DNA from 2 places in the Anaeromassilibacillus sp. D41t1_190614_C2 genome. Region 1 is predicted to be linked to the other one. Evidence: a T-box and tRNA genes for the amino acid it is inferred to sense, from the RefSeq annotation. Region 1 holds a T-box; the other holds one or more tRNA genes.
What was found. A T-box is a leader RNA that pairs with one kind of tRNA and senses whether it is charged. The one in region 1 lies ahead of tyrS (tyrosine--tRNA ligase), so its partner is inferred to be a tRNA-Tyr.

Region 1 (18,900 bases):
CGGGGCGACAAAATGGACAACACACACGAGTGGTGCCGTGAAGGTGTTGTGCCGCAGATCGATTCTTTACAGGGATTGGATGTTTCCATTGTTATCCCCTGGGAAAATGAGTTGCAAAACCATCAATGCATCATTATGAAAGACATCGAGGAAATCCGGGGGGAAAAAGTCTATGACGTCCTTTCCCCACAGGATATCCAAAATATGGTGATCGCACCCTTGGAAGAGAACGGGCAAATCAATGGATACTTTGGTGTAGATAATCCGCCCCGTGAGAAAATTCGTAACATCGTCTCTCTTTTGGAAACCTTGCGCTATTTCATTATGATTACCTTTCAGAGGCACATGGATGAACGCCGTTTACAGCATCTAAGCCTTCATGATACCCTAACCGGCTTTTACAACCGCAACAAATACATTTTGGATATTCCTGAAATCGCGAATGCGGGAGGGTCTGTTGGTGTGGTATTTCTCGACTTCAACGGACTCAAAGAGATCAATGACTTTTATGGCCATTCTTATGGGGATCAAGCGTTGAAAAAATGTGCAGAGAAGATGCGGGCTGTATTTGGAAATGCAAATTTGTATCGCACTGGCGGCGATGAGTTTGTGATTATTGCCTCAGATCAATCTGAAACCGCATTTCTTTCGCTTGTAGATACCTTAAGGGCCTCCCTCACGGAAGAACAACTTCCTGTTGCAATGGGATATCAATGGCAGGAGACTTCCAGCGATCTGAAAACGTTGATTACCTTAGCGGATCAACATATGTATGAGGATAAACGCCGTTTCTATAAGGATTCTGTTTCGTCGGAAAATCCTACACGTCGCCCGCGCAATAGCTCTTGTATTGAATAAAAAGGAACGCATTTGAATCATTTTCCCACAATATGTTCACCGTTCCCTTGTGAATTCTTCCCTGCTTTCCCCATGTCCTAGCATGGCCAACCGTGAGGAGCCCCCTCCCATTCGGAAGAAAAAAGGACGTTTGATCCTCTCGTTGGGGGGGTATAAAAGCCTGACCACACGTATTGCACCCTTGCAAGCCTAAAGGACATGGAGAAAGAGCATGTTACTTTATAGAAAAAGCAAATTGGCTCCATTTGTGCAGCTAGGGTGCTTCTTAAAACTCTGGGCGAAGGGTGCAGATATCCGACCTAAAAGAGCGTAAAAAATAGCGCCGTTGTTTTTACAACGGCGCTATTTTTACATATATGCAGATTTTCCTCTTAAAGGACTTTTTATTTGCTCTCTACAGGAGCAGCTGCATTTCTCTTTTTCTCTCTATGCTCTTCCCACGCCACATAGAGCGGGCCTGCAATGCAAACGGAAGAATAACAGCCTGCAACAATACCCACCATCATCGGGAGTGCAAAGGTCGTGACAGAAGTCAATCCATAGATACTACCCACGACAAAAACCGCTGCGATCGCCACAAAAGTCGTTAGGGATGTATAAATGGAACGTGTCAATGTCTGATTGATGCTGGCATTAACAAGCTCTGCATAGGGGGTCTTCGGTCCCATCAGGCGGCGGTTTTCACGGATGCGGTCATAAATAATAATCGTATTATTCAGAGAATAACCGAGAATCGTCAGCACGACCGCCATGAAGCTGTCGTTAATTGGCATTCGGAATACCACGAACACAAAGTAAACAATCAAAACGTCATGCAACAGGGCGACAATAGCCATCGCACCGGCCGTCAAGCCGCCAATCTTCCGAAAACGGAAACCAACATACACAAGCAACAAAATAAAAGCGATCAAAACAGCCATCGCACATTTCAGAAGGAAATTCTTGCCCATTGTCGGATTGACCGAACTGGACTCCACCACCTCAAAATGTGCATCCGGATATTGCTCATCGAGTGCTGATGCAATGCTTTGCTGTTCCTCCAAGGAAATCGAATCTGTCCCCGCAAAGGAGATGGATACGCTGTTGTTCGCTTGTGTGGGATCGTCTACTGTGGACATATCTTCATGGATACGAACCGTAACGTCTTTTCCACTGGCATCCTTCACAATGTTTTCCACTTCTCCCTGCTGGATACTACCAGAATAGGAATAACGGATGACTGCGCCGCCAGTAAACTGAATATCCAAGCTTGTGCCGAAAATGAAATTAAAAATAATACCAATCGCTATAATAGTCAACGAAATCCCAAAGAAGATCTTTTTTCTTTCGCAAAATTTGATATGATATGTTCTCATTTCGCGGCACCTCCATATAACCATTTATTGCGGAAGCATTTGAATCCCGAGACAGACTTCAGCATCAAACGGGAAGCGCCGACGCCCATAATGAAATTACCAATGTTGCCAACCAGCAACGTATAGCCGAACGAATACACCGAACCTGTGGTGGAAGCACCAAAAATCCAAGACAGGATATTGGTCGGGCCGAACACCATCATTAAAATGAGGGCCACCATCATCGTGGTGATATTTCCGTCAAAAATAGCCCAGAAGCTGTTGGCGAAACCTTTCTGAATTGCGCCGTCCAACGTTTTATCGGAATTGAGTTCTTCCTTAATACGGGTAGATGTAATGACATTTGCATCAACCCCCATGCCAATCGAGAGAATAATACCTGCGATGCCAGGCAGGGTCATCGTAAAGCTATTAATAAACGGGAAGAAGCCGGACACTGCTGCAAAGCAAAGAGCAATCTGGCCAAGCAAGGCAATGATCGCCACAAACCCAGGCAGGCGGTAAACGATCAACATAATTAAACAAACCAGAATAAATCCGATGATTCCGGCCAATTCCATCGCACTCAGTGCGGATGCGCCCAACGTCGGGCTGACCGTGCTGAAGTTTGTCGTGACAAGCTTAAAGGGCAACGCACCAGCGTTGATCTTATTCGCTAAGTCGGAGGCTTCCGCTGCGGTAAAGTCGCCCGTAATAGAGCATCTGCCATCGGAAATCACCGAATTTACCGTCGGGGCAGAAATCATGGTATCATCCATCCAAATAGAAATAATCTGTCCCTGCAAACGCTCGGTTGCATCTGCAAATTTCTGAGCACCGTCTTCGCTCAACTGCAAGGTAACTTCATACTGCGTGGTGCCCGTTGTTGGGTCTTGGTACATCTGGGCCTCTGCACTTGTAACGTCGCTACCCTCCAGGATGACCGAATCTGCCGTCGTTCCTGTCGGCGTCTTATATACCGGGTTGCCGTCCGCATCTGTCTCCTGCGTGGCATATTCATTCCCCTCACGGAATGTCAGCATTGCCGTTGCAGAAAGTTCTTCAATTGCAGATTCGGGATCAAAACTTGTCTCATCATTTTTCCAAGGGAAGCGGACAATGATATGATCCTGATTATAATCCACATACAATTCATAGTCCGTGATATTCTGGTTGACCATACGAAGTTCAATGATTGCCCTAGCAGAATTCAATTGATCTTCTGTGGCCTTCACACCTTCTGTATCCGGGCTGAAGGTTGCCTCGACACCGCCATTGATGTCGATTCCCCACCGAATGTCGCTCGCACCTTTTATGTAGGTGATGGTGTTATCTCCGTTTTGCCCATGTACCCCAAATAAGGAGACATAAGTGAAAACCAAGATAAGGAGGGCGACGATGAAAAATACTGGTTTTCCTACTCGCTTCATGCGTAAATCCTCCAATGTCTTTTGGTTTCTGCGCTGCCCCGCAGACGTAACAGAACTTATTATAGATTTCTTATTCTAAAAAGTCAACGAATTTGGTGCAAATCGGCCAATAAAATTATTTATTGTCCGTTTTTTTGCCTAAAGCGACCAGAAAATATGAATTAATTATATCTCCTATACTTGTATATGAATAATCCAATCTATTAATAAACCAGCAATGTATTTGAGCTCAGAAGTGCTAAACTGTATTGATCCCCAAAAGAGGGTATTAAAAATGACCATTTCATCACCCGTCCTGCGGTGCATGAACCAGTTGTTTTCCACGTTTTAATGGCTACATTCCATTTTTTAGCTTTCTGTTGTAGCTACCAAAGCTCTAGAATAGGACCTTATATAATGCGGCCCCTGACTGGATACACGATATCCCTAAATAAGCTTCGAACCATGCTGGCTTTTGGACCTGATAGAACCGAACCTTCTATTCAGCCTAAAAGGCAATCACAACCACTAGAAAACTAGTGGTTTGCTCAGACCCCAGAGGGGTCAGTACTTGCTGACCCCTGGAAAGGGTACTGAAAAATATCATCGCATCGTTTGCCCTGCTACTGGTAAACCAGTTCTCTTTGGTACTTCATAGCATTCTGCGAGAGGGACACTTTTCGCGAAAATCCCCGCCTTCCTTTCAGAACCTCCGTACCATTCTTTTTCCTTTGAAGAACGAACGATTTTTTACTTTTTCTTTTGCCAAGGTTTTTTTACCTACCCCCGGTAGAACCGGGGGTTTTGTCATGCTGAAAGCGATAAAGAAAAAGCGGATACGCTTATTAAACGTATCCGCTGCTAAAGCAGAAATAAGCTGATATACAATTATGCCCGGTCTGCAAGAATTTTTTCCACCGCGGCAAGCTGAACAGCGATACAGAACAGATCCATCGCCAGCTCCAGCTCAGAAACCGGCGGATACGTCGGAGCTACGCGGATATTGCGGTCACGCGGGTCTTTCTGATACGGGAAAGTAGCGCCCGCACCCGTCAAAGTGACGCCGGCTTCCTTGCACAACGATACTACACGCTTTGCGCAGCCGTCCATAACATCCACACTGACAAAATAGCCGCCATTCGGATTGGTCCACTCCGCAATATTCTTCCCACCGAGCGCAGATTCCAGCTTTTCCTGGACAACCTGGAACTTCGGCTCCAAAATGGCACGATGCTTTTCCATTTGCAGCTTTACCCCATCGAGATTGCCAAAGAAGTAGATATGACGGAGCTGGTTCAGCTTATCCGGGCCGATCGTTTGATAGGAATAATGCTCACGGAATACCGTGAGGTTGTGCTCGCTGGCACCCATGGCCGCCACGCCCGCACCGGGGAAGGTAATTTTGCTCGTGGAAGCAAAGAAAATAGGCATATCAATGCTGTGCTGCTTACGGCACTCATGCCACAAGTTCAGCAGCGTGTCCGGCGTATCGGTCAGATCATGGACACAGTAGGCGTTATCCCAGAAAATCTTGAAATCGGGCGCCGCAGGCTTCAAAGCGGCGAACCTGCGGACGGTTTCATCCGAATACGTAATGCCTGTTGGGTTGGAATATTTCGGTACGCACCAAATGCCTTTGATGGTCGGATCGTCTTTGACCAACGATTCTACAACGTCCATGTCCGGGCCCTGATCCGTCATCGGTACAGTGATCAGTTCAAAGCCAAAGTACTCGGTAATTGCGAAATGCCGGTCGTATCCCGGAGAAGGGCACAAAAACTTCAGATGCCCCTGCTGGCTCCAAGGCTTGCAGCCTGGGAAACCATGCGTCATAGCGCAGGAGATCGCATCGAACATCATATTCAGGCTGGAGTTGCCGCCCACAATGATATTATGATCGTCAATGCCCAACATCTCTGCAAACAGCTCCCGCATTTCCGGCAGTCCATCGCCCAGGCCGTAATTGCGGCAGTCGTCTCCGGTGGAGGCGTATATATTTGAAGTGGAATTCAAAATGTCCAGCATCGGCATGGAAAGATCCAACTGATCCACACCGGGCTTTCCGCGCGCCATATTCAGCTTCAGGCCTCTGGCCTTAAAGTCCGCATAGCGCTTTTCCAAGTCCGCCTTTTCTGCGCTAAGCGCCTCATTTGACATTGAACGATAATCCAAAACCAGCATCTCCTTTAAATAAAAAATGCATTAAAACTATTTATCCCTGCATCCCATTTCGAAAACGTTCCTATAACCCGTCTTTACCACATAAAAACACGATGGGATTTGCGCGTTTCAGCGCTCTTCCTATTGTAATCGATCAACCAAAAAAACGCAAGTCAAAAAAGCTCTTCTTGCATTTTTTGGAATAAGGCAGATTCTATGGACACTTTTGCGCAAATTCTTGTCAATATCGACGACGGGATGCAACCTGTTTCCCTGCAAAAAAGGGCCACATGCCGTTCTCCTTCCCCATCTGCTTGGAAAACAAGCAGGGAAAAGAAAGACATGTGGTCATTTTGCAAGATCTTATCGAAATTTACGCAGAATTCTTCCCATTAGAATTCTGCCGTACCGGTTGTGCGCGGGAAGGGCAACACGTCGCGGATGTTGGCAATTCCAGTGAGGTACATCACAAGGCGCTCAAATCCAAGGCCAAAGCCCGCATGTTTTGTACCGCCATACTTGCGCAGATCCAAATACCACCAATAATTTTCCTCTTCCAGCTGGAAGTCCTTCATCCGCTGCTGGAGGATCTCCAGACGCTCCTCACGCTGGCTTCCGCCGATGATCTCTCCGATGCCGGGTACCAGCAGGTCCACAGCGGCGACCGTTTTGCCATCGTCATTCAGGCGCATATAGAACGCCTTGATCTCCTTCGGGTAATCGGTCACAAATACCGGCTTTCCAAAGACCTGTTCTGTGAGGTATTTTTCGTGCTCGGTCTGTAAATCGGTGCCCCAATCCACCTTATATTCAAAATTCTCGTTGTTCTTTTTCAAGAGCTCTACCGCCTCGGTATAGGTCACTCGGGCGAAATCGGAATTCACCACGTTGTTCAAGCGGTCTACAAGCCCTTTATCGACAAATTGGTTAAAGAATGCAATGTCCTGCGGGCAGGTGTCCATCACATAGCGGATCACAAACTTCATCATATCTTCTGCCAGCTGCATGTCATCCTGCAAGTCTGCGAAGGCGATCTCCGGCTCGATCATCCAAAACTCCGCCGCATGGCGCTGGGTATAGGACTTTTCCGCACGGAAGGTCGGTCCAAAGGTGTACACCTTGCCGAAGGCCATCGCCATGCATTCGGCCTCCAATTGGCCGGAAACCGTCAAAGATGTGTGCTTCTGGAAGAAGTCCTGGCTGTAGTCAACAGCGCCATCCTCTGTACGGGGCAGATTCTCTGGGTCCAGTGTCGTGACGGTAAACATCTCGCCTGCCCCTTCGCAGTCGCTCCCGGTGATGAGAGGCGTGTGGGCATAGACAAAGCCATTTTCATTGAAGAATTTGTGAATCGCATAGGCCGCTGCACTGCGCACACGGAATGCCGCGCTGAACGTATTGGTGCGCGGGCGCAAATGTGCGATGGTACGCAAATATTCCATGGTATGGCGCTTCTTTTGCAGCGGATAGTCCGGCGTAGAGGCCCCCTCCACGATAATCTCCGAGGCATGAATTTCAAAGGGCTGCTTTGCCTCCGGCGTCAGGAGCAGTTCTCCTGTGACAACAATGGCAGAACCAACATTCAACTTTGCAATGTCCTTATAATTGGGCAGCTTATCCGCCTCAAAAACGATCTGCACGCCCTTAAAGCAGCTTCCATCGTTCAAATCAATAAATCCGAGCGCTTTCGAATCTCGAATTGTGCGCGCCCAACCGCATACAGTGACCGTCTTTCCTCCGAGCTCTTCCATGCCGGCATAGAGCTCTTTAATCTCTGTTCGCTTCAAAGTACTTGATCCTCCTGTTTTCTGCGCGCAAAAGCCATGGCTGCTGCGCGTTTCATTCATATGTTTCTATATTATAACAGGACACCTATCGGTGCAAGTAAAATATTTACGCAAAATTTAAAAAATCTTGTAAAACCCCCTTGATTTTTTCAAAAGAATCCGTTATAATGATCAAGCTGTCACCGATGATGACAAAACAAAGCCATTTGGAGAGGTATTCTAATTGGTAAGGAGCCACATTGGAAATGTGGTGTGCCGCAAGGCATTGTGCGTTCGAGTCGCATCCTCTCCGCCACAAGAAATTCCAAACAATTCGCTTCGGATTGTTTGGAATTTTTTCTTATATTCCGTTGTGATGCGCTTGACTTCCCCACGAGCTACCTGACCAAATTTATATAATGGGAGGTTTCCCTATGGATTTTCTGGAGATTGCAAAATCGCGCCAGAGCTGCCGCGCCTATGACAGATCCCGCCCGGTGGAGCGTGAAAAGCTGTTAGCCTGCTTGGAAGCGGCCCGCCTTGCCCCCTCTGCCTGCAACGCCCAACCCTACCATTTTACATTGGTAACCGGCAAACAGGCCGAAGCGGTGGGCAACTGCACCCGCAGCCTCGGGATGAATGCGTTCACAGAATCGGTTCCGGCATTTGTGGTAATCAGTGAGGAACCCTACAATCTGACTGCCGGTGCTGGCGCAAAAGTTAAGGGACAGGACTACCGCTCGGTGGATATCGGCATTGCAGCGGCCTACTTTACCGCGGAGGCCACCGCGCAGGGATTGGCCACCTGTATCCTCGGCTGGTTTGAAGAGAAAAAACTGCAAACACTGTTACACTTGCGCCGTCCTGTGCGCCTGGTGATTGCGGTTGGCTATGCGGCACCAGGGGACCCACTGCGCGCCAAAAAGCGCAAAACAATGGAGGAGCTGACGACATGGAAGTAAGTGCAGAAAAACTCTTCTTTTTTGAAAAAGATCCCGCTATGCTGGACGTCTACCTATCCATTGAAGCGGTACTTTTAAAGCGCTATCCGGGAATTCACGTCAAGGTGCAAAAAACACAGATCACCTTTGCGGGCCGCCATGGATTTGCCTTTGTTTCGCTGCCATTCCGAAAGGTGAAGGGACGTCCGGAGCACTATCTGATCCTTTCTTTTGGGCTCTCGCACCGCATGGACTCCCCGCGCATCGCGATTGCCGTCGAACCTTACCCCAACCGCTGGACTCACCATGTCGTGATCCAAAACGCTAGCGAGCTCAACAGCGAGATTTTGGGATGGTTGGATGAGGCGCACGCTTTTTCGGAGAGCAAACGATAGCAGATGCTGCTGCAAATTTGAGCGTTTGCTTCAGCCTCTTGCTGTCAAAATCCAAGCAGTTTCTTCGCTTTATTTCTCCTAATGTGTTTAGAAACGATTATATTGCATAAAAAAGGCTTGCGCCGCTTTTCAACGGCTGCAAGCCTTTTTGTCATCTGAAAACCACTCGCCTAGCGAGTGATTTTCAGATGACAAAAATGGGCAAGTGTGGCCATACTTGCCCTGCTTGCCAAAATGTGCGCTTTCCGGAAGTATCAGTGTTTGAGAAGATCAGAGCTGTGCTATTTCGTTCTTGCGTTATCCTATTCGATGTGGTAAAATAAAGTCAAAATTTAGAATTTGTTTTTATTATGAGAAGGTGACGGAGTGCCAAAGGTTGCTTATTCTGACGAGGACAGAGAACGTATTAGGATGCAGCTTGTTACAGTTGGGCTTGACCTAATGGCAAAACAAGGCATACAACATACAACCGTGGAGCAAGTATATAAAAAAGTTGGTATTTCGCGAACGTTCTTCTATTCCTTTTTCGCAACGAAAGAAGATTTGATTGTTGAAACGCTTTACTTGCAACAGCCCAAAATCATCAAGTATGTACAAACGCTGATGGCCGATCCTGCTTTAAGCTGGCGTGACGCAGTGAAACAATTTCTCCATGCCTGTTGTTATGGAGAAAAAAATGGAATTGCTGTTTTAACGATTGAAGAACAACAGCTCATTTTCAAGCGTCTATCAAAGGAAAGCTATCAAGTGTTCCGCCAAAAGCAACTTCGTCTTTTTGGAGAAATTTTAGAAAACTTTGGAATAAGGGCAGATACAGCAAGGATCAATCTATTTACGAATTTAAGTTTGACAGCGATGGTTGTACGCAGAGCCATCCCCAATACGCTTCCCTTGTTTGTTCCGGAGGCCGCTGATGAGACGGTCGATTTTCAACTGAATGCGATTGTGGATGCCTTGGAGAAATTGAAAACAGCCCCCACTCCTTGATGGGTGGGAATGAAAAATCCGTCCGAATATTATGGTTTGGCGTCATATTCAGATGGATTTTACTTTACTCAAAATAAAAACAAATTTTATTATTTATCTTTATTTTATGGCTATGAGAACGAAAACCAAACAAAGGAGGACACACGATGAACGTATTTGATCTGTTCGTAAACAAATATCCGCCGGGTAATGACTTGCGAAAACCAACCGCTGAAACGCTGGAACAATTTCAAGGAAAACTGCCGGCAGAACTCCTTGACTTTTGGCAGGAATATGGCTTCGGAAATTATGGCGGAGGATTACTGAAAATTATAGATCCTACGGATTATATTGATACGCTCACACTTTGGCTGGGTGAGCAGGAAGATTGCTTCCCCATTTTAATGACTGGATTCGGAACACTTTTTATTTACCGCAAACGATCTGAAACAGCCGGCGATATGTGTTTGCTGGACATTCACTACCGCAGATCAGGCAGTTTTTCTACCGGTTTTTCCGATTTTTTTGAGCGTATCCTTCCCGCTGAAAACTTTGCGGAACAATTTTTGCGAGTGGACTTATTCCAAGAGGCATCCGCTAAGCATGGCGGCCTTGCAGAGAATGAGATTTTTTTCTTTGCTCCGGCTTTGGCGTTTGGCGGAGCCGAGTCCATTCAATATGTCGAAAAAGGGAACGCCGTTGTTCATCAGCACCTGTTATTTGAAATGGGAACGGACAATTCTAGTGCTGCAAAGCCTGACGATATGTGGTCGCAAGCCTATGAAGCCAACCCCCATGTATTTGAATTGGAGAACGGCGGTTTAATGGTTAGCTTTCCCTTTTCGGAAACGGTGGATACCATCTTGCCAATAGCACCAGAAACGCTATACGAGATTGAGGGAGAGACGGTTTCGCTGTGGGCGCTGACGTTTGTTAGCTTGACAAAAGAGGAAAACCTCGGCTTTTTGGAGTATCACAGGGCTTTGCAACGGCTACAGCCCTACATTGTAGAAACAAGAGGGGACTATCTATTGATCCGTGGCATGAGCCTGGCGGAGATGGAATGTGTTTTGTCGGACGCCATAGATTGATCGCCATTCATTTTCAAAAATACATATTTAGGAGGAAAAAGTATGGGCTTTTTTAGCAAGTTGTTTAAGGGACCGGAAATCGATATGGAAAAGAGCCATGCAAATGCAAAGAAAATGCGCGCTCTATTTAACCAGGTCGTTGAAGGCGGGGACAATTATAGGCTGATTTTCGGATATACCGAGGATGTGAGCCGCTTCAATTATGGATTTGTTCATGGGAGTAAAACGAAAATCGGAAATTTAATTGTCGGCTGGAACGAGGCCAGTCAAACGATTGTGGTCGTTCCCACGGTACCCGATCTTTCCGGCTGTGGTGATCCGACCTACTATCGCCGCTCTGAAATTTTGAAAGCCTATCGAAACAAATACCCTACCGATGCGTTTATCATTTACCCAGATAAAAAAGGATATATCGGTATCAATGCCTATGATTGGCTGGAAGATGAAAAGCTATATGTCTATGTTTCGCAGGACGAGGAGTTGGCCGCTTTTACTGACTTCTTTATGAACAGATTTGCAACAAAGTGAGGTTAAAATGCCTTTGGGAGAAATTGGAGCGATCCTGCTGTTCCTTTTGGTGGTATTTATATTTGGTAATCTGTGGTTTCATTTTATAGAAGCAATATTAAGACGGATCAAAAAGCTGTTTACACGCCGCCAAAAACCTCCGGCATGGCATACGCTCCCCCCTGATGAGGAGGACAGAAAAAAAGATGGATATAAACGAAATTAGGAAACGGGCGCAACAAGCCCGTGAGAAGGCCGCCGATGCGATGAAAAAGACTTTTGAAAAAAGCGAAGAACTGGTTAATAACCTCGAGGTTTCCAGCTCTGAAAAAGAAGCATCTATATCTGCTGCTGAGGCAGAGGAACAGATCCATGCCAGCACGGAGCGGCAAGTAGAAATTCTTGGTCAGATATTAGGGGCCGATGGTGTGGCACAAATGGCCGTCAATGAGGAACTATTACAAAAAATGGTCAATGAGAAAGTCGCTGAAGCTACTGCTTCCACTACAGAGAACTTGATGGGGCAACTTTTTGGAGAAGATATGGGCGTTCTCGCGGCGGCTCTGGAAATGCTGGAGATGGAGGATGCCGACGAAGAGGAAGAACCCGTATGGAATTTAGAACTGGAGCAAAACCTTTATATTACCTTGGATGAAACGATGGCTCGGCTTGAGGCCATCCCTGAGCCAGAACCGATTCCTTACCAAAAAAATGACGCAAAATGGGAACGCTTTGGCATCTTGCTGTCTGGTATTGTATCGACCCTTAACGACCACAATCTGTATAGTATGGATGTGGAGGAACATATCCCAGTCATGGAACAGAAAGTCGTGTCCCTTGTACGCCGCTCCTGGGGGATAAATGGTCGTAGCGATCTGCTGGATATGATCCGCTATTTAGCACAGGAGGGCTATATCCTGCGGTATCAGCTTTATAGTGAGGCATCCTCGCCGGAGGAACTGATAGACGAAACCATGGACGAGGATGACTGTGAGTCTACCAGGCGGGCATGGCGGTTTGCACAACGGTATAAAAGCCAATATGCCCCTGGCTTTATGGCTGGATGGGATATTGGCCGGGCGGCGATGCTGACCCGTTGGGGCTGCTATTTAGGCTGGCTCACGGAAAGCGAAGCTGTTGGTATTCTCTGGGATCTCTCTCAAAAGGTTGTGGAGGAACTGCATAGCTGGCGCGAATTTGCCCAGTCTTATCTTTTTGGCGGTCTTATGTGGAAATTGCTATGCGGTGACAGCTCCGCTGGAAGTTACCTGGGCTATATTGCAGACGCCGCCACAGACCTGTTGACTGGAAAAGCAGAGCAAGACAGCGGACAATGGCGGGATTGCCCTTGGCCTGCACAGAGAAAAATCGGTTTCACATTGTAAACCTTTCGAAAATTACTGTTATTCACCAGCCTCCAACGGAAACGGCATATAAAAACGTTGGATTGGCGGCTATGCGGAAACGCAGGAAAGAAAATTAAGCAGCCGCCCAACGGGAGTATTTCATTCTGAATGGAAAAAGGATAAAAGTCAAAGGACAGCGTATCGTCCCAACTGCTGTCCTTTGACTTTTTCTGCAAACTACAATAAATATCCCCCGGCGGCGGAGCCGGGGGATATTTATTCATTGGTCTTGGTTATTCCAGTGTTACTTTGTGGAACACTTTCTTACCCTTTTTAATAATCACATACTTCTTTTCGAAGTCCTTCTCCAGGGAAAGTTTCGCAGAAATCGACGGTACCTTCACATCGTCTACCGCAACGCCGCCCTGCTCAATCAATCTGCGGCCTTCCGCGCGGGACGGAGCAAGCTTTGTCTTAACCATCAGGTCAAGCACGCCGATTTCCCCGTCGGTGAAGTCCGCCTCGGTGATCGCAGTAGAAGGCATATTGTCGGTATTTGCGCCCTTGCCGAACAAGGCGCGCGCACCCTCCTGGGCCTTCTTCGCCTCTTCTTCGCCGTGGATCAACTTGGTGACCTCATAGGCGAGGATCTCTTTTGCCTTGTTGAGCTCGCCGCCTTCGAGCTTTTCCAGCTCGTTGATCTCTTCCAGCGGCAGGAAGGTCAAAATTTTCAGGCAACGGATGACGTCTGCGTCGTCCACATTGCGCCAGTACTGGTAGAATTCAAACGGCGAAGTCTTTTCCGGGTCGAGCCAGACGGCGCCCTTTTCGGTCTTGCCCATCTTCTTGCCCTCGCTGGTCGTGAGCAAGGTGAAGGTCATGCCGTAGACCTCTTTGGCCTCTTTGCGGCGGAGCAGCTCCACGCCGCCGATGATGTTGCTCCACTGGTCGTCGCCGCCCAGCTCCATCACACAGTTGTAGCGATGGTTGAGCTCGAGAAAATCGTAGCTCTGCATCAGCATGTAATTCAGCTCGAAGAAGGAGAGGCCGCGCTCCAAACGCTGCTTGTAGCACTCTGCCGCCAGCATCCGGTTGACGGAGAAATGCACGCCCACCTCGCGCAAGAAGTCAATGTAATTCAGGTTAAGCAGCCAATCGCCGTTGTTCGCCATAATCGCTTTCCCCTCGGAAAAGTCGATCAGGCGGGACATCTGCTTCTGGAAACAGGCGATGTTGTGGTCGATGGTCTCCTTGGTGAGCATCTTGCGCATGTCGGTCTTTCCGGACGGGTCGCCGATCATGCCCGTGCCGCCGCCGAACAGGGCGATCGGCACATGCCCGGCCTTCTGCATCCAGGACATCACCATGATCTGGACAAAGTGGCCCACATGCAGACTGTCCGCTGTCGGGTCAAAGCCGATGTAGAAGGTGATCTTGTCGTTGTTCAACAGATCCCGGATCTTTTCCTCGTTGGTCGTCTGCGCGATTAAACCGCGCGCTTTCAGTTCGTCGTAAACGCCCATTTGTTTTCCTCCATTCTGTGTTGGGGGCAAAAGAAAACGCCCCCTGCGATTTTTGCAGAGGGCGGAGAAATTCCGCGGTACCACCTCAGTTTACCGCACCCTCACGAATGCGGCCTCATGGGTACAACCATACCCGTGCGCGTTAACGTGCGCCACCCCGGCCGGATCTACTGACCATCTGGCGTTCCACCCGGCGGCTCCAGGATGTATTTCCGCAGACCGCTGCTCCCGCTTCCACCAACCGCAGGCTCTCTTTGCCAGCCGCATTCCGCGTACTTCTTCCCTTCGATGCCATTGCTCTCATTATATCCAACGGGTTTCAAACTGTCAAGGCGTTTTCTTCGCCATTTGCAGCATTTCTTCCGCATTTTGCAGCAAAAGCTCGGTGATCTCGGTGCCGCCCATAATCCGTGCCAACTCCCGTTTGCGCCCCTCATGATCGAGCGCTGTCACGTTGGTGTAGGTGCGGTCGTGCTCCACATGCTTTTTGATCTGGAAATGGGCGTCCGCCAGGGAAGCGATCTGCGCCAAATGCGTGACACAAATCACCTGCCGGGTGCGCGATACCTCCCGCAGCTTGAGCCCTACCTTTTGTGCTGCACTGCCGCTGATCCCGGTGTCAATTTCGTCAAAGATCAGCGTTCCGATGTGATCCGTACCCGCCAATACGGTCTTGATCGCCAGCATGATCCGGGAAAGCTCGCCGCCCGAAGCGATCTTCGCCAATGGCTTAGCCGGTTCGCCCGGGTTGGTAGAGATCAAAAACTGTACTCGATCGCATCCGGAGGGACTAAGTGCCCCTTCCTCGCGCTGTACCAGAAACGTCACGTTCGGCATGTCCAGGAAGGTCAACTCTTCCTGCACGCGCTTTGCAAACAGAGCGGCGACCTCTTGCCGCTTGGCGGAAAGCGCTTTTGCACAGCGCCAAGCTTCGGCCTCGGCTTCCTGATGTTCTTTCGTCAAACGCGCGATATGCGCATCGGAAAGTTCGATATCGGAGAGCTGCTTTTTGCAATCTTCCAAAAAGGCGAGCATCTCCTCCACGCTGCCGCCGTATTTCAAGCCGAGCCGGTACAACTGATCCAACCGGCCTTCGATCTGCTCCAATTCCTCCGGATCGTACTCCAAGCCATCGGCCAGGCCTCCGATCTCTGTGTTACAGTCCTCCAGCTCGTATTGTACACTGCGCAGCCGCTCCTCCAGGGAGGCTGCCGCGGGCAGATACCGCCCTGCATCGGCCAGGGCATCCGCTGCGTCGGTCACCGCCGAGAGCGCCCCTTCCGCCTCGTCCTCTCCATCCAGCGCCAACTTCGCCGCCTGCAACGCACCGGCGATCTTTTCGCTGTTCCGATAGAGGTCGCGCCGTTCGGTCAGCTCTTCCTGCTCTCCCGGCCGCAGCTGGGCCGCCTCCAATTCGCCGATTTGATAGGTCAGCAAGTCGATCTGCCGCGCTTTCTGGGCTTCATCCATCTGGAAGCCTTCCAGCTCCTTTTTTACGCGGTTCATGCGGCGATACGCCTCTTGATACGCCTGCAGGAGCGCTTGGGGAACGCCCATCCGGTCCAGATAGCCCATATGGGACTCCGGGGACAGCAGCCCATAGCTCTCATGTTGGCCATGGATATTGATCAGCTGTGCGCCGATCTCACGCAGAACCGAAACGGTCGCCGGCCGGCTGTTGATGCGGCAGGAGGATTTCCCCTCTGCGCTGATTTCACGCTGCAACAGAAGCGTCCCGTCCTCCTCCGCTGCATATCCAAGCTCCCGGATGGCTTCCAGAACGTTTTCCTCCACATCGGAGAATGTTGCGCTGACAAAGGCAGAGCGCGCCCCTGTGCGGATCAGATCCCGCGAAGTGCGCTCCCCCAACACGGCGTGCAGCGAATCAATCAAAATCGACTTTCCTGCGCCTGTTTCACCCGTAAGGACGTTAAAGCCTCCTTGAAAGTCGATGGATGCCCGCTCAATCACCGCGATATTTTCAATATAAAGCTGGGTCAACATCGCTCATCACCCGACAATCCTTTTCAGTTCCGCCACCAAGCGTTCCGCGGATTCATCGTCCCGCGTCACGACAAAGATCGTGTCGTCCCCCGCAAGAGTCCCCACCACGGATTCCCAATGAAGGCCGTCCATAGCGGCGCAAATCGCCTGTGCCATTCCGGTCAACGCCTTGATGACGACGATGTTGCGCGCGCAGTCAATGGAGATGGAAGAATCCGCCAACAGCGAAAAGAACTTAGAAGACAGGTCCTTTCCCGTTTCCTTGCCGGTCGAATAGCGGTATTTGCCATCGTTGGAGAGGGTTTTCACCAGCCGAAGTTCCTTGATGTCGCGGGAAACGGTCGCCTGCGTCACATCAAATCCATCCTCCCGAAGGAGCCGCAGCAGTTCCTCCTGCGTGTCGACGCTGTGTTCATTGATAAGCTCCAAGATTTTGGCATGCCGCCTCGTTTTCATTTCAGGATCTCCTCTCCGCTAATTTTTGATTGAGTACTTCATAGAAATTGTTCTGTTTGAGCTTGATAATCTGCGCCCGATACCCTGAACGCCGGATATAGATGGCGCATTGGTCCGGCACCGGAAGCGCGCGCTCCCCGTCGACGGTCAAAAAGACCTCGCTGTCCTCATCCCGCACCGCATGGGCCTCTAAAACGGCATCGCCGCCAAAGACAACGGTCCTGGCAAACAGGGAATGCGGACAGATCGGCGTCAGCAAAATACACTCCATGCTTGGGTCGATCACGGGCCCACCTGCGGAAAGCGAGTAGGCGGTGGACCCGGTCGGCGTGGAAAAAATCAGGCCATCCGCCCGGTAGCCGCACATATTTGCACTGTTGAATAGCACCTTAAAATCGAGGATTCGGGAGAGCGACCCGCGGGAGATCACCGCGTCGTTCAATGCGTAATACGTCTGATGCGCACCGTCTAACACAGTATCCACCTGCAAAAGCATCCGGTTCTCAACGGCATACTTTCCGGTGACAAGCCCTTCCAGCTTTTCCAGCTCATCCGCTTCCAAGCCTGCCACAAATCCCAGGCGGCCCACGTTGATGCCCAACACAGGCTTCCCGGCCATCGCCGCATGTTTGGCCGCATGGATGATGGTCCCGTCGCCGCCGACCGCCACAACAATGTCACAGGCCGCCAGCCCCTGATAAAAATCTTCACAAAACTGGACGCCGCTCTCCGGAAAGTCCATCCGATACCGGCAATCCATCGAAACTTCCATCCCAAAGCGGTGCAGTTGGCCGACGATGCGTTCCGTATGAAACAGAGCATTTCTCTTGGTTAGGTTTGGCATAACAAAGACATTCAATGCGACTCACCACCATTTAACACCCTGTGCGACTCCTCCACCAGCGCCGGAATATCCAGAGGGACGCTGTGGGTCTGCTCGGATTTGGAGAGGAACGCCAGGTATTCGATATTCCCCTCCGGCCCTTTCACCGGAGAGAAGGTCAAACCTTCCACCGAAAAGCCGTTTTCCAGGACAAAATGTACGATCTTTTCCACCACTTCCACATGGATAGAAGGCTCGCGCACCACGCCCTTCTTCCCCACCTTGCCGCGCCCGGCCTCGAACTGGGGTTTGATCAGGCATACCGCCTGCCCGCCATCCGCCAAGAATTTCCGTGCCACAGGCAACACTAGGCATAGGGAGATGAAGGAAACGTCCACACTGAAAAAATCCACCGGCTCCGGGACCTGTTCGTCCGTCAAATAGCGCACATTGGTGCGCTCCAAATTCACCACACGCGCATCGGTGCGCAGTTTCCAGGCCAACTGCCCATAGCCGACGTCGATGGCATACACCTTTCGCGCACCGTTTTGCAGCATGCAGTCCGTAAAACCGCCCGTGGATGCGCCGATGTCCATGCAAACCTTGTTTTCCAGGGAAATGGGAAACTGCTCCATCGCCTTTTCCAGCTTCAGCCCACCCCTGCTGACATAGGGGAGCGCCGCCCCGCGCACTTCAATCTTCGCCGTAAGCGGCAGCATGGTGCCGGGTTTATCAGATTTTTGATTGTCCACATAGACGTTGCCCGCCATAATCATAGCGCGCGCCTTTTCACGGCTCTGCGCAAGCCCCTGCTCAAAGAGCAGGCAATCCAGCCTTTTTTTCTCCGCCACTTTTTTACTCCTAATATCTCTATTTGTATCTCTGTTTTCAGGGTATATAGTATAATTTTTGATTCTATTTCCAATTCTGTAGGGTGTCCGTCACCGTGCGGTATATCCCGTCGGCGTCCAATCCCAAATCATGCAAGGATTCCTGCATGGTCGCGTGCCGCACAAACCCTTGGATGGCGCGCAGTACATAGGCGCCGTGGAATCCAGCTTCATGCAGCAGATGTTCAAAGTGCTCACCCACGCCGCCCTGCTCGATGCCCTCTTCAAAGAAAAAGACATGCTTGGCGCCCTTGGCGGCCTCGACCGCCCCGGCTGATACCGGCTTGATACGGTTGAGCTTGACAATATGCACAGAAATCCCCTGCTTTTTCCAACGGGAAAACGCCTCGCATGCGAACGAAAACAGACGGCCATACGTTACCAGCACGGTACCGGCGCCTTCGTCCCCATAGAGGTCAAACGCCTTCCCA
Region 2 (13,602 bases), on a different contig from region 1:
GCTATGTTCCTCGCTATCTACGACTTGGCGGGTGGTGAAATCAATATCAATCAAATTTTTCCCCAGCGTCCCAGAGAGCGTCCTCTTTAAGATGGCCAAGAGCTTCTCCGATTCTTCCTGCGGCGTCAGCGCGAACGACTGGCGGAATTCAGATACAATCTCCCGCTTATCATTGACATAACAGCCCCGAATATAGGCGATATTACTTTTCTCCGGCCGGAACCGGCGGCGGATTTCTGCGACTTCTTTTTCGTTCATTACAACCCCTTCTTTCTCTAATGAATCCTCTATTTCCACTGCATATCCGCTGGCAGGCAGATATGCGCCTTAAAATTCCCCGATACGGTTTTGCAGCGTCATCGCTATATTGACGCCATGCGTACCGGCGTCCTTCAAATGCCCCCGTCAAAGAGCCGGAACTATTATAACACACAGCCCATCCCTCTCAAAATGTTTCTTCCCGCTTCGACAGGATGTTCCAGATTCGCACGATCCCCATGCCCCGTATGCTCTTTAATCTGGAAATCCGCGCCTGATGCGATAAGGCCAGAAAACCAGATATATTTTAACCAGGCATATTTTAAAAGCATCGAATGAAATTATAAATTGACCATTGACTTTTCTAATTTGCTTCGCTATAATAGTAGCGAGCAAAGGCGTTCCCAAGGGATGGGAACGCCTTTTTTTATTTTATTTTTAAATTTTTAGGAGGGTGATCGTATGAGTACAGGGGATAACGGTTTTGTACTGATCTGTGCGGCGTTCGTATTCTTTATGACGCCAGGGTTGGCTTTTTTCTATGGGGGCTTGGTGCGGCGAAAAAACATCGTGAACACCATTATGGCTTGCGTTGGTATTATGGGCCTCTCCGTCGTTATGTGGATTGTATGCGGCTTTTCCCTATCCTTTGGTGCGGACCACGGCGGCATAATCGGCGGCTTGGAGTATATTTGCCTCAATGGTTTGGACTTTAATGAAGCATTGTCCTATGCGCCGACGCTGTCGTCGCTCACGTATGTTGTTTTCCAGATGATGTTCGCCATGATTACGCCGGCGCTGATCACTGGCGCTGTGGCAGGACGTATGCGTTATAAGGCGCTGTTTCTCTTCATCGCATTATGGTCCTTGGTTGTCTACTATCCCATGGCACATATGGTATGGGGAGCCGGTGGGCTTCTGGCCGAAATGGGGGCTGTCGACTTCGCCGGCGGCAACGTTGTCCATATCAGCTCCGGTGTGAGCGGTTTGGTCCTGGCGATCCTTCTCGGCAGGCGCAGCGGTGTGGAACACACATCCTATCGTGTCCACAACATCCCGTTTGTGTTTTTGGGCGCGGCGATTCTTTGGTTTGGCTGGTTCGGATTCAACGCCGGCTCTGCGCTGGGCGCCAACGGCCTTGCCGCGCATGCATTTTTGACGTCGGCCCTTTCCTCTGCAACAGCCTTGCTGGCCTGGATGCTGATCGACGTCATCAAAGATGGAAAGCCGACGCTGGTGGGCGCTTCCACCGGACTGGTTGTCGGGCTGGTTGCCATCACGCCCGGCGCGGGCTTTGTCCCGGTTTGGGCAGCGATTGTCATCGGGGCGGTGGTCAGCCCCATTTGCTACTTCACGATGAATTTCTTAAAGAACAAGCTCAAGATCGACGACGCGCTGGATGCATTTGGCTGCCATGGCATTGGCGGGATCTGGGGCGGCATTGCCACCGGATTGTTCGCAAGGACGGACATCAATCCAGTTGCGCGATGGAACGGGTTGGTCTTTGGCGAGGCCGGGCTCTTTACCGCACAGGTCGTCAGCATCCTGATCACAATCGCAGTCGCCGTGGTGGGGACGCTGGTGTGCGTCGGGATCACCCGGATCTTTACCAAGCTGCGGGTTGAACACAAAGAGGAACTGCTTGGGCTTGATATGACCCAGCATGGCGAGCGGGCATATCCGTCGTTTAACGGTTTAGACTGATGAAGGGGGATACATAGAATATGATGTATAAGGTAGAAGCCATCATCCGCGAGGAAAAGCTTGAGGACATCAAGGAAGCCCTGCATGAAATTGACGTCAACGGCGTCACGGCTTATCAAGTGATGGGGTTCGGCGCCCAGCGCGGTTATAAAACCGTCGTGCGCGGGCAGGAAATCGACGTCATGCTGCTGCCAAAAATCAAGCTGGAAATCGTCGTCTCTTCGGAAGAGTGGAAAGACAAAACCATCCAGAAGATCAAAGAGGTTGCTTATACGGGTGAAGTGGGCGATGGAAAGATTTTCGCCTATGAAATTACCGATGCATTAAAGATCCGCACCGGTGAGACCGGCTATGCGGCGCTTCAATCCGCAAGCGAATCCGGCGAAACCCCATCAAGGGCCTAACATACGGTTTATATCGAAAAAGCAGCTGCCAGCGAAAACCGGCAGCTGCTTTTTCGATCTCTTAGACAGCTCCGGGTTGTCAGAGCCTCTCAGAAAATGATTCCACTTTGAATTTTTACGCAAAACAACCCCACAAAATATTCTTCGAAATGCGCTTTAGCCATTCCTCCATCCGCTCAGGCGCAAAAACGAGGTCCCACGGAATCCCTTCCCGGCCGCAACAAGCCCCAGGCGCTTTAGGCTCCGGTATTTCTCCAAATCCATTTCTATGGTGGAAAAAACAAAAGATACGCCAATAGAAACGTCCACATAAACGCACTAAATATATTTACTTTATCTAGGTAAAATGGTATAATCTCTATAAAATCGTTGGATTCCTACACGATTATCCCATTATCATTATATAGAAAGGAAAGATCCCCTTTATGGAGCATTATTATCAATCTGAAATCGAGTGTGCCAGCCGGGAACAAATCAGAGCTTGGCAAAACGAGCGCCTGATCCCGACCGTGAAACGTGTCTACGAGAATGTACCTTATTACCGTCATCTGATGGAGGAAAAGGGCGTTACTCCAGACGATATCCGTTCCGTTGACGACCTACATAAACTCCCCTTTTTAACCAAGGAAGATTTGCGCCAAGCATATCCATACGGCCTATTGGCTGTCCCGCTAGAGGATTGCGTGCGTATCCAGTCCACCAGCGGCACAACCGGCCGCCGGGTAGTCGCTTTCTATACGCAACACGATATTGACCTGTGGGACGAATGCTGCGCCCGTGCAATCGTGGCGGCCGGCGGCACCAAAGAAGATGTGGTACACGTCTGCTATGGCTACGGCCTGTTCACCGGCGGCCCCGGCCTGAATGGCGGCTCCCATAAAGTCGGTTCCCTAACCCTGCCCATGTCTTCCGGCAATACCGACCGGCAGATTCAGTTCATGTGTGACCTGGGCTCCACCATCCTCTGCTGTACCCCTTCCTATGCCGCCTATCTGGCAGAGAGCATTATTGAACGCGGCCTGCGGGATAAGATCAAATTGAAGGCCGGTATCTTCGGCGCAGAAGCATGGAGCGAGGAGATGCGCCAGGATATCCAAAACAAACTAGGGATCAAAGCGTACGATATCTATGGCTTGACCGAGATTTCCGGCCCTGGCGTCGCTTTTGAGTGCAGCGACCAGCACGGTATGCACATCAACGAAGACAATTTTATCCCTGAAATTATCGACCCAAAAACCGGTGAAGTGTTGCCGGAAGGCAGCGTCGGCGAGCTGGTCTTCACTTGTATTACCAAGGACGCTTTCCCGTTGCTTCGTTATCGCACACGTGATATCTGTGTGCTCAATTACGAAAAATGCCCCTGCGGGCGTACCCATGTGCGTATGTCCAAGCCGATGGGCCGTAGTGACGACATGTTGATCGTCAAGGGTGTCAATGTATTCCCGTCTCAGATCGAAACGGTATTGCTTAACAAGGGATACCCTGCCAACTATCAGATCGTCGTCAGCCGTGAAAACAACAGCGATAAGCTGGAGGTCCAGGTAGAGATGACGCCCGAGATGTTCTCCGACAACCTCTCTCAAGTCTCTTCCCGCGAAAAGGAACTGGTGGACGCTCTGAAAGCCATGCTGGGAATCTATACGGTTGTGAAGCTTGTAGCGCCTAAGAGCATTACCCGCAGCGAAGGCAAAGCGGTACGTGTAATCGACAAACGCAACCTGTACTGAGAAAGGAGCTTTGGAAATGACTATCAATCAGATCTCCGTATTTCTGGAAAACAAGCCTGGACAGCTGGCTGAATTCACCCGGCTTTTGGAGGAAAACCAGATCGATATGCGCGCTCTTTCCATTGCCGAAACGCAGGATTTTGGAATCCTGCGCCTGATTGTAGACGACCCCTATAAAACGGTCAATGTCGTCAAAGATGCCGGCTATATCTGTGCGGTCACGCCGGTCCTGGCGGTTGAACTCTCTGACAAGCCAGGCAGCCTTGTGAAACTGCTCACTGCACTTGGAGAAGGCGGCATCAATGTGGAATACTCCTATGCCTTTATTGCACGCAAAAAGGATGTGGCTTATATGGCCTTCCGCGTCAACGATCCGGAAAAGGCCGTAGGGGTGCTGGTTCAGAACCAGGCACGCCCCCTGTCGCAAGACGACTTGTCCTCTTTGTTCAGCGACTAATAAAAGCATATGGCAAAACGATCCCAATAAACGTCAAAAGGCATCCAACAGGCGCCTGTTGGATGCCTTTTTGTGCGCACACTTTTCATATTGCCGCTGCGGTTGCAATGGGCGAAGGTCCCCGCAAGGCTTCCCCTATCGCGTGTTTGCTCCATGGTTGCAATTGCAGGAATTTTTTAATTTGAAATTGGTGGACCAAATGGTTTTATCCGTTGCTTCCTTCCACATTTCCAAAGCAGTGATTAAAAAACGCCTTACTTTTCCACTTCAAGCCGCCACATTTTGCAAGTTTCTCGAGCCAGTGATTTGGGATTGCTTGCACGCCATACCATAGCCCAGAAAGGCCGCCGGCAACGGCAGCTGTGGTGTCGGTATCCTCCCCCAGGCGGATCGCTGTGAGCATGCAGTCCTGATAGCTGGGAGTCTTCAAAAGGCACCATAGCGCTGCCTGCAAGGTATGAATCACATAACCGCTTCCTCGGATCTGTTCTTCCGGCCATAGATCAATATCCTTCAACAATTCAAACTCGGGATATACATCTGCAAACTCCGATTTTTGTTTATAGTAAGATAGCGCGGACAAAACCCCTGCTTTTACTGCGTCCCGCAAATGGCCCCCACGGTATAATTGGAACACCACTGCGCAATAAACCCCACACGCCATCAGGCACCGCGGATGTGCATGTGTGCATTTTGATATATTGTGGACGATCAAGGCGCTTCGATCATCCAACTCTGAAGTTTTATATGTTCCTATAAGATACAAGGCGGCCGGTAAGATCCGCATAAGGGAGCCATTGCCACAACAAAATTCAGCTGTTTCCCCACACTCCAGAGGAGGGGCGCCCTTACAAAAAGCAAAGATTGCATGCTTTGTTGTCCCTCCCACATCAAACACCTCGTCATGGGCCGTATTGGCCGCATTCCAAAGCCAATCCGAAAAACGAAGCATTTGATCTTCATAGTCAACCCCTTTTTCCATAAAGGAATCCATCATGCATAGCGTCATACTCGTATCATCCGACCAGGTGCCGGCTGGCTGGCCATGCGCGCCGCCGCCCCGCATGTCTTTAATGGGGGTGCGCGCCAGTTCATCCCGGCTCATAAATTCAGCAGGAACCCCCAGCGCATCGCCAACGGCGAAGCCCAGGATCGCCCCTTCCACCCTTTGCAAAGGGGTTATTTGTATATGTGGGAACTCCATATTCGTTGCCTAACTCCTTTCCTTTATCTGATACGCTCCATTTTATCAAAAAATTTGCAACCCTGCATTCATGTTCCAGACATGCTAGGATAAAAGTACCCCGATCTCTTAAAAAACGCTAGGCTCCTTCCTATCATAAGCAGCTGCATACAGACAAAAAGAGCCTAAACGCAGGTTGCATCCAGGCGTAATCTAAGGTGGGTAGGCACTTTAGATGCAGTGAAAGGCACGGGCAGCAGGCGGTGAAAAAAGAAAAAGTCTGAACGCAATTCGCGTTCAGACTCACTTTGGTGGAGGAGGATGGATTCGGACCATCGAAGCTGAAAAGCAACAGATTTACAGTCTGCCCCCTTTGGCCACTCGGGAACTCCTCCATATGTGCCGCCCCTTTTCAGAAGCAAGCTTGTCTCTGGCGCTGACAGGGAACCTTTCCCAAACACCAAGCTCCGTGTCCGCCAAAAGCAGATAACCTGCTGGAGCTGGTGAACGGACTTGAACCCCTGACCTGCTGATTACAAATCAGCTGCTCTACCAACTGAGCTACACCAGCATTTGCATCACTCAAGAGTGCTTGACTAATATACCATACTTTTTGTCCATTTGTCAAGCCCGAAATGCAAAGATTTTTGAAAAATTTGGTTTAATTTTCGTTGGAAAAGAGATAGGGCCGCAGGGCGTCCACCGAATCCGCAAACCAGACCGCCCCAGCCTCTGCTAGCTCCTCTTTTGTCCCATAGCCATAAGCTGCCGCCAAAAAGTCCACCCCAGCCTCAACCGCGCCGCGCGCGTCAAAATGGGTGTCTCCGATCATGACAACCTCGCGCTTTTCTGCGCCGCCGCACTCCCGGATCGCCTGCGCAATCATCTCCGGCTTGCTGGAATGGAATCCGTCGGGCCCGGCTGCCACCAGCGCGTCAAAATATGTTCGGATGTCATACGCTTGGACGATGTGTTCCAAGATCGGCTTTGGCTTCGAGGAGGCCGTCGACAGCTTTGCGCCGGAAGCTTTCAAATCCTTTAATAGCGCCTCGATTCCCGGATACAGGCGGTTTTCTCTCCAACCGATCCGGTTATACCGCTGGCGATACAGCGCAACGGCCTTTTCCGCCTGCTCCTGGCTCATCCCGCAAAAATTGCGCATGCTCTGTCCCATGGGCGGCCCGATAAATTTGCGCATGACCTCCGGCGGAGGGACGGGAAATCCCATCTCACGGATTGCATACTTGGCGCTGTTTAAAATTCCCTCGCCCGATTCGCAGAGGGTTCCGTCCAAGTCAAACAGAACAATCTTATAATTACATTTCATCGGTAGTTCCTCCGTCCTTCCATTTCCCGGTTGAGACTTTGATCCATAGGCCACCTGCTGCCGCCTGACTTGTGCAACAGCCTGTCCGCTTTGCAAAACCTGTCCGCAGCCATACTAGTATATCCTAATTTGTCGGGAAGCTTCCTCCCGGTGGGGCTTTTTCCATTCTGCCTCCGTCTCCTGTAGACGTTGTGGTTCTACGCACACCTGTTCCGGCCATCGGAAAGTTCTCCCATACGTTTTCCAACTTTAATCCATTTTCCCCTATCCTGTCAAGACAAAGGCTATAAAAAGCAAGTTAAAAACATGTTTTCCAAACCGGAGAGAAAAAGCCAGCATCCCTTTCCGGAAGCGCTCTTGCGGGCTAAGCAAAAAGACGGTATGATAGAGTGGCAAGGATAAAAACACGGCGCGGTTGGTAGTCCGCGCGCCGGGGATCTCCCGGCCAGTAACCCTCCCTCCCATGGGTCGTCCGTTCTTTGCAGGATTATACAATGGGAGGAATCAAAATGGACACAACAGCAGCGAAACTCACGGTATTTTTTGAGGAACCGTTTTGGGTGGGCGTCTATGAGCGCACCGAAAGCGGCCAGGTGGAAGCATGCCGGGTGGTCTTTGGCGCAGAACCCAAAGATTACGAGGTATACGACTTCCTACTCAAGCACTGGGATAGCATGCGGTTCAGTCCACCCGTTGCAGCAGAGGGAATCCCCTCGCAGATTCGGAACCCCAAACGGGCGCGGCGCGCAGCAAAGCAGGCGCTTTGCCACACCGGAACGGGAACCAAATCGCAACAGGCCCTGCAAATGCAGCGGGAACTGGGCAAACAAGAGCGCAAAAAAGTCCGCAAACAGCAATCCGAAGAGGAAAAAGCGCGGCGGTTTGCCCTGCGCCAACAGCGCAAAAAGGAAAAGCACAGGGGCAGGTAAACATCCTGCTCCGCATCCTTTTCCACCGTATTTTAAAGGCTAGCGTTTTGAAAGGAGTGTTGATCGATGAATCCAGAGATTCAATCTCTCATCCAGCAGGCGGATCAGGCGATCCGTGAGGAACGCTTTGACGACCTGATGGAATTTTATACGGAGGACGCCGTCTTGATGATCAATGGGGAAAAGGAGGCCCATGGCAAGAAAGCCATCAAGGAAGCTTTCATCCAGATTGCCGCCTATTTCCAGAACAGCCTCGTCCCCACACAGGGAAAAATGCGGATGACCGAAGCGGGGGACACGGTCCTGGTCCTGTCGCAAACGCTTCTGGACGCGGACAATAAGGCGGAATCTGCGTACAGCATGGAGCGCCGTGCGACCTATGTCTATCGCCGCATCGGTGGAAAATGGCTCTGCGCCATTGACAACTCCTATGGGACCGCCCTATTGGACGACTGATGAACCACATTCAAAAGAGGGGGAAGCCGCTGTTGATACAGTGGCTTCCCCTTTTTTACGATCCGTTGCTCTGGCTTTGTGATCGTTTCCAGTTGCGGCCTTCTGGCCTTATTTCCCCTTGACCAAGCAGCCTAAACGCCGTTACCGGCGCTTCATGGCGCGCAGCCGTTCCTTTTCCTCCCTGCAGATTCGCCGGGATTCGGTCATCTTTTGCAACGCCTTGTTGAAAGGGAACGTATCCAGCCGGCTATTGGGCAGATAGGCCATGGTCCGCTCCGGAAAGCGCGCATAGCATTCCGCAAGCGCCCAGGCGACTGCCATCTGCGCATAATACCCCGTATGCCGGACATTGTCCAGGGTCTCCAGGACACGGTCGATGAACGCCTCTTGGATGAAGTGATCCAGGAGCATCACGACGCCGAAGCGCACGTCAAATTCCCGTTCGGAGGAAAAATAGGGCCGCAAAAACGCCCACACCCGTTCCGGATCTTTGCGGACAAACTTCAGGGTGTTGCAGAAGCTGTCGCAGGTGGACCAGTCGCCAATCTCCGGGACGAACGCCTCCGTATAAGCAAGCAGCTCCTCTACATCAGCCTTTGCATAGCCGATCACCATTCCGCGCAGGAGCGTCTCTTCAAAGCACTTCCCCTTTTCCGCGCGGAAAAAGGCGCGCCAGTCCCCGCGCGCAATCCGCTTGGCCAACCCACGCAGCGCAGGCAGCCGCACGCCCAGCATGGGCGTTCCCCCTGGAATCAGGCCGGAAGCAAACGCCCGATAGTCCGGTTCTGCCATCGCCTGCAATTCCTTCCGGACAGCCTCCCAGCCCCATTCCATATTCAAAGATGCATCAGCGCGCCCCATACCGTCTCTCCAAATCCAAAAGGGTTCTTTTACACTCCAATCCGCCCGCATAGCCTGTCAAGCTGCCGTCCGCCCCCACCACGCGGTGGCAGGGGATAAAAATCGGGATGGGATTGCAGTGGTTCGCCATACCGACTGCGCGGCACGCCTTGGGGCGGCCAATCTGCGCGGCGATTTCCCCATAGGACCGCGTCTGCCCATAGGGGATTTCCTGCAAAGCGCTCCAGACCGCTTTCTGAAACGCCGTACCTTCCGGCGCCAATGGCAAATCGAACATCTTCCGCTCCCCGCGCAGGTATTCCCGGAGCTGCTCCGCCGCTTTGCGAAGCAGTTCCGTTTCGTGTTGCACAACCGTTCCCGGCACCTCTTCGCCGGGAAGCCGCAGAAGGGCAATCGCGCCCCCATTTTCTCCAATCGCGATGCGACCGATTTCAGTGTCGTATAGAAACAGACCGTCCACGCTTTACATTCCTTCCTTTTCCGGTTTTATCGCGCGGGTTGCGATATAGGTGGGCGTGAAGTCCCGCAGGCGTCCCTGGCCGGGCCGGTCGCGGTCGTCAAAGAGGTCGGTCAGCCGAAGCCCCGCTTTTAACTGACCGCCGATCTGCTCTTCCAGCGAATGGCTGAATTGCATGCCGTCCCCGTCCCGCATCAGCTTTTCAAATTGCTCCGGGTTTTTTAACGGGTTAAACGGAAGCGCATTTTCCACCACAAGCGTCTGATCGTCGTTGAACAAGTAAGGGATTCCATTGTCCATCCCCGCCAGAAGGATGCCGCCCGGCTTGAGAATGCGGTAACATTCCCGCCATACCTGGTATACATCCTCGATGTAGCAATTGGAGACCGGATGGAAAATCACGTCAAACTGGCCGTCCGGGAAGGGCAGGGGCTTGGTCATATCGCCGCGCACAATCTGGATGGAATAGCCCTCGCGTTCCGCCACCATCCGCTCGCTTTCCAGCTGCTTTTTGGAATAGTCAAACACCGTACAATTTGCGCCCAAAGCGGCAAAAACCGGCATCTGCTGTGCGCCGCCGCTGGCCAACCCCAAAAGCTGCGCCCCCTTGAGCGCTGGAAACCAGCTGTGCGGCACCGGGCGCATCGGCGTGAGATATACGTCCCATGTCCCGTTTTTTGCCGCCAAATAGTCCTCGTGGGAGATCGGGATTCCCCATTCGATCCCGTCCTCAACCCACTGATCCCACTGTTCCGCGTTATATTTTGTGTACTGTTCTCGATTCATCGGTTTCCCCTCTTTCTTGGCTGGTTTCATCATTGCTATTTCTATTATAAAGCCGTATCCCAATCTCTGCAAATCCTTTTGCGGAATTTTCATGCATTCCTTTCCAGCCCGCGAACCAAACAAATTTTATCCGGCCCTCAATTGCCCCGAAAAAATGCACGCCAAAGGGCCTGCCTTGGAGGAAAACCTCCAAGGCAGGCCCTTCCCTTTTTATTTTGCCTGATAGATAATCAAAAGCTGCCCGTCTTCATCGGTGCGGACCTTGGCGCGCACGCCATATACCTCTTCGATCATCCGCTCTGTAAGCACCTCGCGCGGCGTTCCTCTGCTATAAATTTGACCATCCTTGACCACATAGATGACGTCGCTGTACATGGCCGCCAGGTTTAAGTCGTGAAAAGCGGATAGGACCGTCTTATGCATGGACTTGACGATGTTGAGCAATTGCAGCTGGTATTTGATGTCCAAATGGTTGGTGGGCTCGTCGAGGATCAAAGCCTCTGTGCGCTGCGCCAGTGCGCGCGCCAAAATCACACGCTGTTGTTCCCCACCGGACAGGCTGGAAAACGGGCGGTTTTCCAGCACCTCCATGCCCACCTGCTTCAGGGCTTCGCGCATGATCGCATAGTCCTCCGCTGTATCGCGGTCCATCGCGCGCTTATGCGGCGCGCGCCCCATCAGCACCATATCCTTTACCAGAAAATCAAAATCATAGGCATTGTGCTGTGCAACCACGCCCAAGCGTTTTGCAGCCTCTTTATGGCTCATATGGGAAGGCGGTTCCCCGTCCAGCCGGATGCAGCCCATCTTGGGCTGCAATACGCGATAGATACATTTCAAAAAGGTGCTCTTCCCACTGCCGTTCGGCCCAATCAGCCCGACAAAACAACCGTCCTCCGCGCGCAGGGAGATGTCCTTTAAAATTTGCGTGCTTCCCCAGGAGAACGAAAGGCCCTCTGCATCAATCCTCATGACGGCCTCCCTCCAAACTGATAAGTCTTTTTGACAAGCAGCAGGACAAACGCCGGCGCCCCCACAATCGAAATCAGGATTCCAATCGGCAACTCCGCATTTGGAAGGATCGTCCGGGCCACCACGTCGGCCCAAACCAGGAAGATGCCGCCCGCCAGAGCGGACAGGGGCAACAGCTTCCGATGATCCACGCCGAACAGCACGCGGATTACATGAGGGATCATCAACCCTACAAATCCGATGACGCCCGATGCATAGACAACGAAGCCGACCACCAGCGAGGCCATCACCAGATACACTTGCCGGTAACGGCGCAAATTGGTTCCCAGCGTGATAGCCGTATCGTCCCCCAGCAGCATGAGATTGAGCGTGCGGCTCTGCGTCAAGAAAAAGGCGATCGCCAGAAGCACAACCAAAAAAATCACGCCGTTGCTCTCCCATTCCGCCCCCGCCAAGCTGCCCATCAGCCAGAAGGTGACCGTCATAAAGCGGCCGGGATCGTCCGCCACATAGACGATAAAATTGGAAATGGCAGAACAAACCGAACTGAGCGCCACGCCCGCCAGGACCAATTTGACCGGCGTTGCACGGCCTCCAAGGTGGGAAAGACCGATGACGGCAAAGGATACGCCCAACGCGCCCAAAAAGGCGCAGACGCCGACGCTATTCGAGCCAAAGGCGCCGATCCCCAGCAGGATTGCCGCCGTTGCGCCCAAGGATGCGCCGGAAGAAATCCCCAGGATATACGGGTCCGCCAGCGGGTTTTGCACGACGGCCTGCATCACAACACCCACGGTCGCCAATCCCATGCCGACCGCCACCCCCAGCACGATCCGGGGCAACCGGATATACCAGACGATGTCGTGGGCGGCCCCTTGCGCCAGCGTTGCGGGGTCCCCGATGTGGAACCATTCAAACAGGATGACTTCATACACCTGACGCACCGTCAGGTCCGCGGACCCGACGGTCACAGCAAAAAGCACGGACCCCACCAGAACTACCAGCAAAAGGACGACTGCGCAGAGATATGCCGGTATTCCGTGAAACACGCCGGTTGTAAGGCGCTGGGACAGGGTTTTATCCGTGCTTGGGCGTTTCCCAAGAACGGGTTTATCCCCCCGCTGCATCTTATGCCTCAATCCCATAGAGGCTCTTGAGGAATAGTTTTACCGTATCTTTGGTGCGGACCCCGGGCGCATACGCCAGACTGTATTCCACCGGATAGATACGGCCGTTTTTGACCGCGTCCACGCTGGCCAATGCAGGATTTTCCGTATACAGGGCAATTGCCTCTTCGTCCGGAACAGAGCTCACATGTACGGCGAAAATCGCTTCCGGGTTGGCATCCACGATCTCCTCATCGGTCCATCCCGCCTGGCCAAGCGGTTCGGCGCCCATCTGCGCCGCAATATCGCCCGCAGCTGTCTTAGCATGATAGATGTCGTATTCGCCCTCCCATTTTTCTGCGATCAAGATGCGTTGGGGCTCTTTTCCCTCCGCGGCCTGCTTTCCCTGGTCGACATATTGCTGGATATCGGCGATGATTTCTTCCGCCTTCTCCTGGCGGTTATAAATTTTTGCAAGATTCCGGATATCCTGATACTCATTCTCCAAGGATTCGTCCCCACGCAGCACGCTATTAATGGTCGTATAGGTTCCGATTCCACGGTCATGCCAAAAATCGACGTCCCCCATGCGATCCTCCATATTGAACAAGGAATACCACCCGATGACCATGTCGGGCTCCAAACTCAAAGCGTATTCCTTGACAAAATAGCCGACGTCCTGGTGATTTTTTAGAAGATCCAGCTTGGCAAATTCCTCTGCATACTCCGGCAGTACGCTGCTACAATCCGCCACCATTTCAATTTTATCACCAAGGCCGAGCGCCAGAAGAATTTCCACATTGTTCCTCCCATAGACCAACGTCTTTTCCGGGCATTTCTCAAAGGTATAGGGCACCAGTTCCCGCGCGTTGTTATACACCTCTACGGTCACGGGATAATAATCGGACTCGTCTTGGGATGCTTCCTGTGAGGAGGCGTCCAAACCGGCCGGTTCACTGGAGGACACGCTCTCCA

Region 2: it encodes a tRNA-Tyr, which carries the amino acid that the T-box ahead of tyrS (tyrosine--tRNA ligase) is inferred to sense. The anticodon was not compared.

The regions. Positions count from the first base shown of each region.
Region 1 covers NZ_JADMOD010000002.1:196,233-215,132, forward strand. Annotated here, with positions in the region: gene I2G69_RS04050 (sensor domain-containing diguanylate cyclase) at 1-858, shown strand, start outside; gene secF (protein translocase subunit SecF) at 1,242-2,213, opposite strand; gene secD (protein translocase subunit SecD) at 2,210-3,622, opposite strand; gene I2G69_RS04065 (aminotransferase class I/II-fold pyridoxal phosphate-dependent enzyme) at 4,490-5,782, opposite strand; gene asnS (asparagine--tRNA ligase) at 6,154-7,548, opposite strand; tRNA gene I2G69_RS04075 (tRNA-Ser) at 7,757-7,843, shown strand; gene I2G69_RS04080 (nitroreductase family protein) at 7,962-8,489, shown strand; gene I2G69_RS04085 (DUF5655 domain-containing protein) at 8,480-8,863, shown strand; gene I2G69_RS04090 (TetR/AcrR family transcriptional regulator) at 9,230-9,850, shown strand; gene I2G69_RS04095 (T6SS immunity protein Tdi1 domain-containing protein) at 9,997-10,920, shown strand; gene I2G69_RS04100 (hypothetical protein) at 10,963-11,448, shown strand; gene I2G69_RS04105 (DUF1266 domain-containing protein) at 11,634-12,812, shown strand; gene tyrS (tyrosine--tRNA ligase) at 13,067-14,296, opposite strand; T-box leader at 14,351-14,594, opposite strand; gene recN (DNA repair protein RecN) at 14,624-16,300, opposite strand; gene I2G69_RS04120 (arginine repressor) at 16,307-16,756, opposite strand; gene I2G69_RS04125 (NAD(+)/NADH kinase) at 16,758-17,600, opposite strand; gene I2G69_RS04130 (TlyA family RNA methyltransferase) at 17,612-18,430, opposite strand; gene dxs (1-deoxy-D-xylulose-5-phosphate synthase) at 18,495-18,900, opposite strand, start outside.
Region 2 covers NZ_JADMOD010000006.1:1,669-15,270, forward strand. Annotated here, with positions in the region: gene I2G69_RS06320 (DUF4317 domain-containing protein) at 1-258, opposite strand, end outside; gene I2G69_RS06325 (ammonium transporter) at 721-1,962, shown strand; gene I2G69_RS06330 (P-II family nitrogen regulator) at 1,983-2,366, shown strand; gene I2G69_RS06335 (phenylacetate--CoA ligase family protein) at 2,792-4,093, shown strand; gene I2G69_RS06340 (ACT domain-containing protein) at 4,110-4,550, shown strand; gene I2G69_RS06345 (ADP-ribosylglycohydrolase family protein) at 4,756-5,754, opposite strand; tRNA gene I2G69_RS06350 (tRNA-Tyr) at 6,043-6,128, opposite strand; tRNA gene I2G69_RS06355 (tRNA-Thr) at 6,229-6,304, opposite strand; gene I2G69_RS06360 (HAD hydrolase-like protein) at 6,395-7,060, opposite strand; gene I2G69_RS06365 (YjdF family protein) at 7,570-7,989, shown strand; gene I2G69_RS06370 (YybH family protein) at 8,056-8,445, shown strand; gene I2G69_RS06375 (DNA alkylation repair protein) at 8,587-9,306, opposite strand; gene I2G69_RS14195 (methylated-DNA--[protein]-cysteine S-methyltransferase) at 9,293-9,766, opposite strand; gene I2G69_RS06385 (class I SAM-dependent methyltransferase) at 9,770-10,549, opposite strand; gene I2G69_RS06390 (ABC transporter ATP-binding protein) at 10,760-11,521, opposite strand; gene I2G69_RS06395 (FecCD family ABC transporter permease) at 11,518-12,666, opposite strand; gene I2G69_RS06400 (ABC transporter substrate-binding protein) at 12,650-13,602, opposite strand, start outside.